DNA from 2 places in the Microbacterium zouquanmingi genome. Region 2 is predicted to be linked to the other one. Evidence: riboswitches for the same ligand, from Rfam matches in the RefSeq annotation. Region 2 holds a riboswitch; the other holds the start of a gene.
What was found. Region 2 has a riboswitch for FMN ahead of pnuC (nicotinamide riboside transporter PnuC). Riboswitches for the same ligand answer to the same signal wherever they lie in the genome.

Region 1: it holds a riboswitch for FMN, as region 2 does, so the genes downstream of both, ribD (bifunctional diaminohydroxyphosphoribosylaminopyrimidine deaminase/5-amino-6-(5-phosphoribosylamino)uracil reductase RibD) here and pnuC (nicotinamide riboside transporter PnuC) in region 2, are expected to answer to the same signal.

What each region holds. Positions count from the first base shown of each region.
Region 1 covers NZ_JBQPQZ010000001.1:169,506-176,668, forward strand. Annotated here, with positions in the region: gene ACTU6U_RS00835 (carbohydrate ABC transporter permease) at 1-463, opposite strand, end outside; gene ACTU6U_RS00840 (LacI family DNA-binding transcriptional regulator) at 584-1,591, shown strand; gene ACTU6U_RS00845 (Fpg/Nei family DNA glycosylase) at 1,629-2,492, shown strand; FMN riboswitch at 2,547-2,690, shown strand; gene ribD (bifunctional diaminohydroxyphosphoribosylaminopyrimidine deaminase/5-amino-6-(5-phosphoribosylamino)uracil reductase RibD) at 2,742-3,779, shown strand; gene ACTU6U_RS00855 (riboflavin synthase) at 3,779-4,429, shown strand; gene ribA (GTP cyclohydrolase II) at 4,426-5,700, shown strand; gene ribH (6,7-dimethyl-8-ribityllumazine synthase) at 5,697-6,173, shown strand; gene ACTU6U_RS00870 (Fe-S protein) at 6,221-6,577, shown strand; gene ACTU6U_RS00875 (hypothetical protein) at 6,628-7,163, shown strand, end outside.
Region 2 covers NZ_JBQPQZ010000007.1:23,320-30,482, forward strand. Annotated here, with positions in the region: gene ACTU6U_RS14310 (glycoside hydrolase family 3 N-terminal domain-containing protein) at 1-490, opposite strand, end outside; gene ACTU6U_RS14315 (glycoside hydrolase family 3 N-terminal domain-containing protein) at 421-1,083, opposite strand; gene ACTU6U_RS14320 (serine hydrolase domain-containing protein) at 1,101-2,243, opposite strand; gene ACTU6U_RS14325 (GNAT family N-acetyltransferase) at 2,344-2,937, shown strand; gene ACTU6U_RS14330 (hypothetical protein) at 3,078-3,482, opposite strand; gene ACTU6U_RS14335 (J domain-containing protein) at 3,697-4,632, opposite strand; gene pnuC (nicotinamide riboside transporter PnuC) at 4,632-5,363, opposite strand; FMN riboswitch at 5,371-5,499, opposite strand; gene ACTU6U_RS14345 (DUF808 domain-containing protein) at 5,552-6,469, opposite strand; gene ACTU6U_RS14350 (SDR family NAD(P)-dependent oxidoreductase) at 6,514-7,163, opposite strand, start outside.

The sequences.
Region 1 (7,163 bases), on a different contig from region 2:
TGAACAGCAGCGTGTTCTGCAGCGCGGTCCAGAAGTCAGGATCGAACCAGAAGCCGCCCTCGGCCGGGTGGAAGCCGAGTGCGACGACGAGAGCCAGGATGCCGGCGACGCCGAGACCGATGCCGAGAGTGAGCCGGCGGCGCAGCAGCGGCTTGATGAGCAGAGCGAGCGCGGCGACGACCAGGATCACGCGCGGCAGCGCGAGGTGGCTCATCGACCACGTGATGTCGTGGCCCCACAGCATCCGCTCGAAGTTGTCGATGCCGATGAAGTCGCGGGTGGCGCCGAGCAGGTCCCAGTCGTGGAAGCTCATCCAGACGGCCTGCACGACCGGGTAGATCACGAAGATCAGGTACAGGAGCAGGAACGGGGCTGTGAACGCGATGCCGTACTTCAGGCCGCTGCCGCTGCGCTGCGAGGCTCGGCGCATGCGACTACGTCCGGTGGTCGACTGACTCGACATCCATATCTCCCTTTTGCCACGTTGCAAACCAGCAATGCATATATTTTTGCCACGTTGCATATCTGGTGTCAAATGCGTCTGCGAGGATGGGATCGAATTGTGATCGATCAAGGAGGACGAATGAGCGCGAGTATCACTGACGTGGCGAAGCTCGCGGGTGTCTCTCCGCGCACGGTCTCCAATGTCGTGAACGACTTCGTCCATGTTCGCGACACCACCCGCCAGCGCGTGCTCGCCGCTATCGAAGAGCTGGGATACCGTCCGAACATCTCGGCCCGCCGCCTGCGTCAGGGACGCACGCGGATCCTCGGATTCGCAGTTCCCGAGCTCTCGCAGCCCTACTTCGCCGAGCTCAGCGAACTGGTCGAGATCGCTGCGCAGAAGCGCGGATACACCGTCATCGCCACGCAGACCGGCGGCATCCGCGAGAACGAGGTGCGCGCCCTCCGCGACCTCGGTTCGCACATCGTAGACGGGCTCGTCTTCTCACCGATGTCGATGGAGAAGGAAGAGCTCTACCGCACTCCCCCGAATGTGCCCACCGTGCTCATCGGCGAGCAGATCTCCAGCTCGCGCTACACGAACATCGCCATCGACAACGTCGCAGCGACCGCGGACATCACCCGACACCTGCTCGAGCGCGGCCATCGGCGCATCGCCACGCTCGGCGCATATCACTCCGACGTCTACCGCAGCTCGCGCCTCCGGCTCAGCGGCTACCGCCAGGCACTCGACGATGCAGGTGTGCCCTTCGACCCTGACCTCGTGCTGTACACCGACCGTTTCGGAAGGCAGGCGGGGCTGGAAGGCATCATGCAGGCGTGGCAGGACGGCACTCGCTTCGACGCTCTCGTCTGCTTCACCGACCTCCTCGCCTTCGGTGCGATCCGAGCCTTCGCCAACCTCGGTGTGCGCATACCCGACGACGTCGCGATCGCTTCGATCGATGACGTGCAGGAGGCGGAGTTCTCCGTTCCCTCGCTGACGACGATCGCACCGGACAAGCAGGCGATCGCTGATCAGGCCGTCGATTCGCTGCTCGCGCTGCTCGATGACAACGACCTGGAGCCGACGAACATCGACATCGGGTACGAGCTGATCGTGCGCGAGAGTTCCGGACCGAACTGATCCCCCGAACGTCCGACGCCGGTGGCAGGATGGGCGCATGCCCGAGATGCCTGAGGTGCAGGGACTCGTCGACTTCCTCGGAGAGCGCGTGGTCGGGCACGCGATCACACGCACCAGCGTCGGCGAGATCGCGGCCCTGAAGACCTACGATCCGCCGAACACCGCCCTGCACGGCGCGACGATCACTGCGGCGAGCAGACAGGGCAAATTCATCGTCCTCTCCTGCGGAGATGAGCTGCATCTGGTCTTCCACCTCGCCAAGGCGGGCTGGCTGCGCTGGTACGAGCTGCTGCCGACCACGCTGATCAAGCCGGGCAAGTCCCCGATCGCGCTGCGCGTCGCACTCGATGACGACAGCGGCTTCGATCTCACCGAGGCGGGCACGAAGAAGTCGCTGGCCGTCTACGTCGTGCGCGACCCTCAGGACGTCCCAGGGATCGCGCGACTGGGTCCGGAACCGCTCGGCGCCGATTTCACCCGCGACGCGTTCGCCGCTCTTCTCGAGGGCAAACGGATGCAGATCAAGGGGCTGCTGCGCGACCAGAGCGTCATCGCCGGCATCGGAAACGCCTACAGCGATGAGATCCTGCACGCCGCGAAGATGTCGCCGTATGCGATCAGCGGCAAGCTCGATCCCGCCGAGGTCAACCAACTCTACGACGCGATGCAGAGCACGCTGAAGGATGCCGTGTCGACAGCATCCGGTAAACCGCCGGCCGACCTCAAAGACGCCAAGCGTTCCGGGTTCCGTGTGCACGCACGCCGAGGCGAAGCGTGTCCGGTCTGCGGCGACACCGTCCGCAGCGTGTTCTTCGCCGACCGCTCACTGGAGTACTGCCCGACATGCCAGACCGACGGCAAGATCCTCGCCGACCGGCGACTGTCCCGCCTGCTCAAATGACCTCGTGCAACGCGGAATGAATCCCGGGCTTGCGCGTTGACTACACTGAGCATCAACGTGCTCCGGGGTCGGTGAGAATCCGAACCGGCGGTGACAGTCCGCGAGCGCTTCGGATTCCGAAGTGCCGATCCGGTGAAATTCCGGGACCGACGGTGATGCGAGAGAGATCTCGCTAGTCCGGAAGGGAGGCAGCACGATGCGCGCAAGCGCGACTTCTGTCATCCCCGGAGCCAGACCGAAGGACGACGGATGGCAGTGACCGGGGCAGAGCGCCACGCGATGACGCGCGCGATCGAACTCGCCGCCCGCGGCCCTCGCGGTGTCAATCCGCAGGTCGGCGCAGTGATCCTCTCCCCCACAGGCGACGTCATCGCCGAGGGCTGGCATCGTGGCGCCGGCACCCCGCACGCTGAGGTCGACGCGCTCTCGAAGCTCGAAGACGGTGCCGCCCGCGGGGCGACAGCGGTCGTCACTCTCGAGCCCTGCAACCACACCGGACGCACGGGGCCCTGCGCGCTCGCGCTGATCGACGCCGGCATCGCCCGCGTGATCTACGCCGAGAGCGACCCCGGTGACGCATCGAGCGGAGGCGCCGAGCGGCTGCGTGCCGCCGGCGTCGAAGTGCAGTCCGGAGAGCAGACCGATGCCGTCGACACCCTGATCTCCGACTGGCTGACCGCGCATCGACTGGGCCGCCCGCACATCACGGTGAAGTGGGCGCAGAGTCTGGACGGTCGTGCCGCCGCCTCAGACGGCACCAGCCAGTGGATCACCGGCTCCGATGCGCGGGCCGACGTGCACCGCCGCAGGTCCGCTGCGGATGCGATCATCGTCGGCACGGGCACCGTGCTCGCAGACGACCCCGCGCTCACTGCCCGCGACGGAGATGCCCTGTACGACGATCAGCCGATCCCCGTCGTGATCGGGTCGCGCAAGACACCGGCGGATGCCGCGCTGCGCCGTCATCCGCACGAACCGCTGTTCTACGACACGCGCGATCTGCACGCCGTCGTCGCCGATCTTCATGCCCGCGGCATCCAGAGCGTCTTCATCGAGGGCGGTCCGACTCTTGCCAGCTCGTTCATCGCCGCGGGTCTCGCCGACCGCATCCTCGCCTATATCGCCCCCGTGCTCCTCGGCGGCGATCGCCTGGCTCTCACCGATATCGGCGTCCCGACCATCGCCGCTGCGCGGCGCCTTGCCGTCGACGAGTGGAAGCCGCTCGGCGCGGACCTGCTCGTGATCGCCCACGTCATCGACGACGACCCCCAGGGAGGAACCCACTGATGTTCACCGGAATCATTGAAGAGATCGGCGAGATCACCGCTATCGTGCCGTCCGGCGACGGCTGGCGTCTGACGGTGCGCGCGGCGAAGGCCGCACACGATGCCGTGCACGGCGAGTCGATCGCTGTCTCGGGTGTCTGCCTGACCGTGGTCGATTCTTCACCCGACACCTTCACCGTCGACGTCATGAAGCAGACGCTCGACGTCTCGGCATTGGCGACGGCATCTGTGGGAACGGCAGTCAACATCGAGAAGGCGATGCCGGTCGGTGCCCGCCTCGGCGGACACATCGTGCAGGGGCATGTGGACGGCACCGGCGTCGTCATCGATGTGCGTCCCGGCGATCAGTGGAGCGTGCTGCGCGTCTCCCTCCCCGCGGAGCTCGCACCACTCGTCGTCGACAAGGGGTCGATCTCGATCGATGGCACCTCCCTCACCGTCAGCGCGGTGAGTGAGGCGATCCCTGAGCCTGTCGAGGGGGCGGCCAGGCGCGACTGGCTCGAAGTCTCCCTCATTCCCGAGACCCTTGTCGCCACCACTCTCGGGCGCCTGGTCATCGGCGACCGCGTCAACCTCGAAACAGATATCCTCGCCCGTCATGTCGAGCGCCTTCTGGCGTTCCGGGCCGCTGCGGAAGGAGGCTCGCGATGAGCCTGTCCACCATCGAAGAAGCCCTCGAGTCGCTGAAGGCAGGTCGCCCTGTCATCGTCGCCGACGATGAGGATCGCGAGAACGAGGGCGACATCATCCTGTCGGCCGAGCTCGCCACACCCGAATGGGTCGCGTGGACAGTGCGCTGGTCATCCGGCTTCATCTGCGCCCCGATGCCGTCTGATCTCGCCGATCATCTAAACCTCCCTCCGATGGTCGAGGCCAACGAGGACGCCCGCTCCACCGCCTACACCGTGAGCGTGGATGCGGCCGAGGGCGTCACGACCGGCATCAGTGCCTCCGACCGCGCACACACTCTGAATGTTCTCGCGAACCCGGAGTCCACGGCGACGAGCGTCATCCGTCCCGGCCATGTTCTGCCGCTGCGCGCTGTCGATGGTGGCGTGCGCGAGCGCAGCGGCCACACCGAGGCAGCCGTCGACCTCATGAAGCTCGCGGGCCTGCACCCCGTCGGCGCGATCGCCGAGGTCGTCGCCGAGGACGGCAGCATGATGCGTCTGCCCGGGCTCCAGGAGCTCGGCAGGAGCAACAGCATCCCCGTCATCACGATCGAGCAGCTCATCGCGCACCTGAACGTGATCGACCCGCTCTCCGAGCCGATCACCCCCTCGCGCAGTGGTCGCCGCCGCGTGAGCCTACGAGCGGATGCCACGGTGCCGACCGACCACGGCACGTTCCGCTTCCTGGCGTACAAGGATCGCGTCACCGGAACCGACCACATCGCGGTCGTCTCGGGGGAGCTCGGCGAGACCGCGCTCGTGCGTGTGCACTCGGAGTGCCTGACCGGAGAAGCCTTCGGTTCCCTGAAGTGCGAGTGCGGGCCGCAACTGGATGCCGCACTCGACGCGATCGAGCAGGACGGCGGCGTCGTCATCTACATGCGCGGCCACGAAGGACGCGGCATCGGCCTGATCAACAAGCTGCGCGCCTACAGCCTGCAGGAGGACGGGCTCGACACCGTCGACGCGAACCTCGCCCTCGGCCTCCCCGCCGACGCGCGCGAATACGCGGCAGCCGCCGGCATCCTGAGCGACCTGGGGGTGTCGAAGGTGCGCCTGATGACCAACAACACCGACAAGGTCAGCAAGCTTCGCGAGCTCGGCCTCGATGTCATCGAGCAGGTGCCTCTGATCGTCGGCGTCGGACCGAACAACCACCAGTACCTCGAGACCAAGCGCGATCGCATGGGCCACATCATCGGCGAGGACGAACTCGCCGCGGCCCTCGCCGAAGGAAAGGACAACGCATGAGCGGCGTCGGAGCCCCCTCCCCTACTGAGAAGATCGACGGCACAGGTCTGCGCGTCGTCGTCATCGCCGGCACCTGGCATGATGTCATCACGAACGGGCTGATCGCCGGCGCAGAGCGCGTGCTCACAGCATCCGGAGCGTCTTTCGACACCGTGCGCGTGCCCGGGTCCTTCGAACTCGCCATCGCCGCGCAGGCGGCGTTCGCCGGTGGGGCGGATGCTGTGGTCACACTGGGCGTCATCATCCGAGGCGGCACTCCTCACTTCGAGTACGTGTCGGCGGCGACCACCGACGGACTCACGCGCGTCGCCCTGGATGCCGGAAAGCCGGTCGGATTCGGCGTACTCACTCTCGACGATGAACGGCAGGGTCTAGACCGGGCAGGCCTGGAAGGGTCGAAGGAAGACAAGGGTGCTGAGGCCGCGGATGCCGCGCTGCGCACAGCGCTTGTCGTCAAGGCGCTGCGCGGCTGAGGGTCGCCTGTGTGGCGGGAGGATGCGCGGAGGGCTAGCCTGTGGGCATGGAGACCCTGCGCCACATCGTTCTTTTCATCCACCTCATCGGCTTCGCCACGCTCTTCGGATCGTGGGCCGTGCAGGCGTTCGGTGGCAAGCGCCAGTTCACGAGCCTGATGAACACGGGCATGGCGATCGCCGCTGTCGCCGGTTTGATCCTCGCAGCCCCGTGGGGTCTGCCCGAGGGCTTCGAGATGAACTACGCCAAGATCGGCACCAAGCTTGTGATCCTGCTCATCATCGGTGCACTCCTCGGCATCGGCCTCGGCAAGCAGCGCAAGAACCAGAGTGTCGCACCGGCCCTGTTCTGGCTCGTCGGCGTCCTGACGCTCGTCAACGCCGGTATCGCTGTTCTCTGGTGACTCCGCGAGGTGTCACGACGCGAGCGCCTTCGTGATGCCCTCCGTCGGCGATGAGGCAACAGATCGTCGACGGCTCCGACGATGCTCATCAGCCCGCCCGGCCGCGGTTCGACGCTGAAGTCGATCAGCGCCTGCGCCAGCTCCGTGCTCATGCGTCCACGGACGAGCACTTCGAAGACCTGCGCGGTGTCCTGTTCGCGATCGGGATGTTCCTCGCCGGCGCTGCGCTGGGGCTGCTCGCCTCACAGCTCGGCAACGTCAACATGTCGAGTGTGACCGAGGAGGACACCAGTGAGGTCGGCGGACTCCAGGGCGTATTCCAGAACCTCGGCTCCTCGCTCGGCACCGCGCTGATCGGGTCGATCCTGATCGGCGCGCTGTCGACTTCCTTCGCCGCGGGGGTGACGGCGAGCAATCTGCCGAGCGACGTGCGCGAGACCGTGATCGATGCTCTTCTCACGCGGAATACCCACCGAGCTCGCGATCCGACGACGAACGAGATCGTCGGAGAGCCAGTGATCGACGAGCTCTCCGAAGGCGTAAAATCCCGAGGTGCTTGTCTCTCGAGCATCCGAACGTCAGGAGT
Region 2 (7,163 bases):
CAGCGAGGGGCGCGCCGTCGAAGGGCTCGGGACGAGCGACTGCGGCGGGCTGTCGGCGCCGCCACTCTGCGAGCTCGGCGATGCGTGCGGCTGCCTCCTCGACTCGTGCGACCGGGAGCGCACCGGATTCGAGAGCGTCGTAGACCGCGTGCAACGGCTCGAGGAACTCTCGCTGGTCGGTGTTCATCCCGTTGACCTGCTCATTCGTGGCGGGATTCCCGATGCAGATGAGGTCTGCTCCCGCGGCCAGGGCCGCGACCGCGCCGGGTCCGCTGCCGAGGGTGCCACTGATCGCCGCCATATCGACGGCATCCGTGATGAGCACCCCCTCGAAACCGAGCTCCCGCGCCATCGCGAGCGTAGTGCTGTTGATGGTCGCGACCGCATCACCCAGCGCAGGTACGCGGATGTGCGCGCTCATCATGGTCTTCGCACCCGCCTCGATCGCTGCTGCGAACGGCGGAAGATGGATGCTGCGCAGCTCGTCCACGGAGATGCGGAGGTCGCGACGGCCAGGTGGGAATCCGTGACGGTGTCGCCGTGTCCGGGGAAGTGCTTCGGGCAGGCAGCGACGCCGGCGCTTTGGATGCCGCGCACGTAGGCGGCGGCGTGGCGGGCGACGACCGCGGGGTCTGCGCTGAATGAGCGCACGCCGATCACAGGGTTGCGCGGGTTCGAGTTGACGTCGACGGTCGGCGCGAGGTCGATGTCGATCCCGGCAGCAGCCACGAGTGCTCCGATCCAGGCGGCGGTGCGCTCGGTGGTCTCTACGTCATCGATGCGTCCGAGCACGGCGTTGCCAGGTGCTGACGACCCGGTGGCCGCCTCCAGCCGCGTGACGATGCCGCCTTCTTCGTCGACGCCGATCAGTGCGCGCGGGTTCGCCTGGTGGATGCGCTCAGACAGCTCGACGACAGCGTCGGGGAATGCGGGATCGAGGTTGTGCTCGAAGTAGACAGTGCCGGCGAGCCCGCGATCGAGCGCGCGCAGGAGCCAGTCCGGGGCAGCGGTGCCGTGGAATCCCGGCCACAGCACACTGTGGGCGAGTCGGCTCAGATAGGGGTCGGGGAGGCGGGCAGACATCGGCGATCCTTCTCAGTTCAGTGTCCGTACGCGATCGTGCTGATCGCGTGGCGCAGGTCCGTGGCATCGGCCAGCGAACGATTCGGGTGCACGCGATTCGTGAGCAGGGCCACTACGAGATCGTGCTCGCGATCGACGAGCAGCGAGGTGCCGACGAAGCCGGTATGCCCCCTGGCCCCTGTGCCGGCGTCACTCATCCAGGTGCGCTGTCCGATGCGCAGTCCGAGGCTCTGACCGTAGCCGAGGTTGTGCTCGACGGCTGCCGCGTTCGGTCCGATCAGCCGGGGGAGCTGGTCCTCCCAGAGCAGGGCGGCGAACTCTGGCCTGAGTACGTCGGGCAGACCGGCCAGCAGCGCGGAGCCGAGCGCGGTGAGATCTGCCACCGGGGCGAACAGTCCGGCATTGCCGGCGGCACCGCCGAGTGCGCAGGCGGTCTCGTCGTGCACGACGCCGCGGATCATGCCGCGGCCGAGTTCAGGCTGGAACTCGGTGGGTGCGGTGCGCGCGGCATCCGGGGTGAGGGTTGTGCGCTCCAGACCGAGCGGCGCAAGCACTCGTTCGCGCACGATCTGCGACCACGACGCCCCGGTCGCCGCTTCGGCGGCGGCCATCGACGTGATGTAGCCGAGGCACGAATACACCTTGTCCGTGCCTGGTGCGCGGTCGAGGGGGAGTGAGAGGATGCCGTCGAGGAGCGCGGATCGACCCGGGGTGACCCAGCGGGGGTCATCGGTGCCGAACCCCTGCACCGCGTGCTGGATCGTGAACGGATTCACGGGGGGCAGACCTGCCGTGTGACTGAGCAGGTGTGCGAGGGTGACGTCTGATCTGACGCCATTGCGGAAGCTCGGCAGCCACTCGCCCACGCTCGCGTCGATGTCGACGATGCCCTCGTCGGCGAGGCTGAGCAACGCGATCGACGTGAAGACCTTCGAGACGGACGCGAGGTCGTAGACCGTTTCGGAGGAGACCGGGGTGCGCTGATCGAGCGGGATCGGCGCGCCGGCGTCGTCGTGAGATGCGAGGTCGCCCGCGGTCGCCGTGACGGTCTCGCCGGCGATGGTGACCTGACACACCGCTCCTGGGGTGACGCAGGCCTCGACGGCCTGCGCGAGCGCGGCGCCCAATCGAGACGAGAGGGCGGCATCGGCGCCGGTCATCAACAGGCCTTCCGGTCGGCGGGGAGTGTGATCGGCAGAGCACTGGATTCGCGACAGCACTGGGTCCGAGTCAGAACGGGGTCCATGTCAGTATGGAGCAATGTCGCACATCCGTCGATTCCGTGAAACCGACCGCGCCGACGTCGCGGAGATCTGCCTGAAGACCGGCGACGGCGGCCAGGATGCGACGGGAATGCACGGCAGCGACGAGCTGCTGGCCGACATCTTCGCCCTGCCGTATGTCGATCTCGAACCGGAGACCTGCTTCGTCGTCGACACCGGGGAGCGGGTCTCGGGATACATCGTCTGCGCAGCCGATACGGGCGCCTTCGTGGAGCGCTACCGCAGCGAGTGGTTGCCCGCATTCACACAGAAGTATCAGGATCTGGAGCCGTCGAACATCCTCGAGATGGGCCTCGATCCCGACCGCATGATCATCGAAGAGCTGGGTGACTATCCCGCCCACCTGCACATCGATCTGCTGCCGGAGCTGCAGGGGCAGGGGATGGGCCGCGCACTCATGCGCACGCTGCTCGCCGAGCTGCGCGAGCGCGGCGTGCCTGGCGTTCATCTCGGGGTATCGCCGAGCAATACCAATGCTGTCGCGTTCTACAAGAAGCTCGGCTTCCGGCCGTTGCCGTCGGATGCCGGCGCGGGAAGTCTGCTCGGCATCTGCACCGACGCTGTCGTCTAACGGACCCGCCTCGTCGTCTGACGCAAAAACCCCCGCCCAGGTCGCAATCTGTGCCGCTTACAGCGCGGTAGAGCGGCACAAATTGCGACCTGGACGAGGGGTGGGTGACCCTGGGCGAGGGGTGAGTGCCCGGGCTGGGGTTACGCCGAGGCGCGGAAGTAGTCGTTCGACTGCCGTACCCACAGCAGCACGATGACGACGACCGAGATGATGGCGGCGATGATTCCCAGGGTGGAGACCCCGCCGAGCAGGCTGAGGATGCCCAACACCTCGAGCACGGTGATGACGATCCGTGCCCAGTTGCGGCCAGCCCGCATCTTGCGCAGCACGAGCAGCTCGATCAGGAGGATCACGATCAAAATCACTCCGGTGGCGATCATCACTCCACCGCCGAATGAGGCTCCATCGACCTCGACCGCGCCGCCGGCCAGTGCGATACCGGTGGTGATGAGGACGATTGTCGTGATGAGGTCGAGGATCAGCCCGACGATCAGGATCCAGAAGGCTGCGGTGACCGTTGTCGGCCGGCTTGTGGAGGGGCTCATACTCAGTTCCGTTCTGCGGCGGATGCCGCCATGTAGGTCGGACGTCAGTGTCCGTTGGCCACAGATTAGCGTCGTAACGGCCTCGAGTGCGGTAAATTTAGCCGCTCAGGTCTCAATTTGTGCCGCTTACAGCGCGCCAAAGCGGCATTAATCGCGACCTGGACGTGGGGGTGCGTGGGGGTACGTGGGCGTGGCGGAGGGGTGAGCGCGCGCGTCAGACGAAGCGGATCATCTGCTGCAAGCGCGTGCGCACGTCGAACAGTTCGTTGCCGCCGATGTCGCGGGCGCCGGGCACGCCCTGGCGCAGCACCATGCTGAGCGCGCTGCGACGGATCACGACAACCGGAGTCCCGCGCACCTTGCCGAGCGAGGTCACAGCTTGATCGAGATCGTCGTCGGGCAGCACGATGATCGCGCCACCGAACTTCACCTTCGCAGCCCTGGCGATCACGCGCATCCGGGCCAGCAGAGTCGCCACCGGTGCGCGCCCGGAGACACCGGCGCCGATGATCTCGCCGCGACGGAAGCGTACGACCTCGGCGAAGTCTTCTGACATCACCCCGTAGAGCCCTGAGGGGCTGAGGATCACGTGGTCGAGCTTGTCGGCCGGATCGGTGCTCGTCGCGACGTCGTGCCAGACGGTGAAGCCCATGCCAAGGTCGCTGATGGTGCTGGCCGTGGCCTCTTCAGCGAGAGCATCCGCCAGCAGGTGACGCACCTCGCGGGGCGCAGAGCGCACGAGAGCGGGGTCGTACGGGTCGGGAACCTCGACGCCGTGGCCGGCCCACTCGCGGATCAGTGTGAGATAGCGCTCGCGGCGCCATCCGCCCGGATGCCCGTACGCACGCGCCTTCGGCCGCGTGTCGGTGCGGGGCGCCGGCGCCTGCCATCCGCTCCAGTTCTGTGCGGTCGTGCCGGTGGCGGATGCTGTCGCAAACCCGTGGCCGCGATCGTAAGAAGCGCGCCCTTCCGGCGTGCCGATCAGCTCCCACGCCCGCTGCACCTGGATGAACGCAGCAGCATCTCCACCGGCATCCGGATGTGTCTGGCGCAATCGCAGGCGGAACGCGCGCTTGATCTCTTCGGCCGTGGCGGTCGGATCGACGCCGAGCACTTCGTAGGCGGAGGAGGAGAGCGGGCTGTCGAACATCACTCCCTATTCTCGCCTGCACCGCTCTCTGCCGGGGCGCCGATGCGGGGATCAGGCATGATCGTGTCGATCTGGGGTTTCGCATTCGCCTGCGCGCGCCACCAGACGAAGAAGCCGATCGCGGTGAAGGCGCCGTAGAACACGTACATGAAACCGGTGGCGTAATAGCCGGCGCTGAACAGCAGGGGAACGCCGACGACGTCGACGGCGATCCAGATCAGCCAGAACTCCGTCCACCCCTTGGCCATGCCGTAGGTGGCAAGGAGCGACCCGACGAAGGTCCAGGCATCCGCCCAGACCGGCTCGTACGAACCGAGCACGCGGAACAGGGGAGTGAGCGCGACCGTGCCGATGATGAGGGCGAGAACGAGTCCGATGCGCGCACGGCCGGACGCCCAGCGCGGGGTGACCTGGCCGGTGTCTGATGCTGCCTGTCGCCAGCGGATCCAGCCGTAGATCGCCACGGCGATGAACATCACTTGGCGGCCGGCCTGACCCAGCAGGCTCGGTAGCGAGTGGTCGGGGCTGAGGATGGTGCCGAGGAAGACCGTGAGCAGCAGCAGGTTGCCGACGATGCCGACGGGCCACGCCCAGATCTTTCGACGCATGCCGCCCAGAGCGCTGGCGAGGCCGAAGATGTTGCCGACGACTTCTCGGATGAGGAGCGTCTGCCCGCCCGGCAGCATCCACTGCGAGTTGAAGAGATCGACCAGCCATCGCAGAACGTCCATTGTTCCCCCTGTGCTTCTCCCATCCAGACTGTGACTGTCGGTACCGGAATCTCACCGGTTCAATCGCCGCCCGGAGGGGTTGCGAGTCGCGGACTATCACCGCCGGTTCGGGCTTTCACCGATCCCGGAGCACGTATGTGTTCGAGTGGAAGATTACCTGAGCGCGCTCAGTCCTGTGGTGGGCGGGTCTACGCGGCCACGTTGACGGGCGAATCGCCGCCCTCTTGGAACGACGGCGTTTTGCCCAGCATCCGACCGATCAGCAGCACGACGCCGACGACGATCAACCCGACGATGAGTCCGCAGACGGCCGAGACGAATGTCTCGCCGATCCACGCGACCACACCGCCGGTGGGAGCCAGGAAATCGTGGATGCCGTGCAGCATGTCGCTGAAGAAGTGCAGGCCGACCTCGCCGAGGTTCGCCAGCAGCAGGTGGCCGCCGACCCAGAGCATCGCGACCGTGCCGACCACGCTGATCACGCGGAACACGGCCGGCATCGACCGCACGATCCGCGTGCCGGTGTGGCGCACGCGCCGGGAAGGATTCTTCGCCATCTTCAGCCCGATGTCGTCGATCTTCACCAGCAGCGCCACGGCGCCGTACACGATCACGGTCATCATGAGGGCGATCACCGCGAGGATGGCCAGTGTCATCCAGATGCTCATGCCGGCATCGAGATTCGACAGCGAGATGAGCATGATCTCGGTCGACAGGATCAGGTCGGTGCGGATGGCTCCCCACACGAGCTTGTTCTCGTTGCGCGCGCTACCGCTTTCGTGATCGTGGTGGAAACCGAACCACTCCAACACCTTCTCGGCGCCTTCGAAACACAGGTACGTTCCACCGATGATCAGCAGGAACGGCAGCACCCACGGTGCGAACGCGGTCAGCAGCAGTGCGATCGGGATGATGATCACGAACTTGTTCACGAGCGACCCGAGCGTGATCTTCATGACCACGGGAAGCTCGCGCGCCGGCGTGATTCCCTGCACGTACTGCGGGGTCACCGCGGCATCATCGATCACGACACCAGCCGACTTCGCCGATGCTTTCAGCGCTGCGCTGAGGATGTCATCGACGACAGCGAGCAGACCAACCGACATGCGACCCCCTGAGAGACGTTCAGGAAAGCAAGACTACTGGCACCTCAGCTGCGCCCGGTGAAGTGATCCATCGACGAGTACACCTTGAACACATACCGAGCGAGGAAGTCCCACGTCTTCGTCGGAAGCACGCCGCGCAAGGCCATCGAGAGTTTCACGGTCCACGGGCGCAGCACCATGGGTGTTCCGCGCAGCATCCCGTTCCACGCCGCTGCCGTCGCCTTGCGAGGCGTCATGATCGGCGTCATCAGCGGGCCGCGCGCGCCCTCGAACATGCCGGTGGAGATGTAGCTCGGGCAGAACGTGGTCACCTTGATGTGGTCGTGGCCGTAGCCTTCGAGCTCCAGACGCACCGATTCGCCCCAGCCGATCATCGCCCATTTGGATGCTGCGTACACACTCATGTTCGGATTCGCCAGCGTCCCTGCGGCGGAGGCGATGTTGAGGATGCGCTTGGGTCGGGACGTGTCAGCGATCATGTCGGGCAACACCTCGCGGGTCAGCCACATGGCCGCGAGCGTGTTGATGCGCATGGTCGCCTCGATATCGCGCACCGGGTCGTGCTCCCAGAACGGTGCGCCCCGCACGATGCCGGCGTTGTTAATGATGACGTCGGGCGTGCCGAAGTCCGCACGCACCCGCTCCATGCCGGCGGCGATCTCCTCGCGCTGCGAGACGTCCACGCGATAGCCGC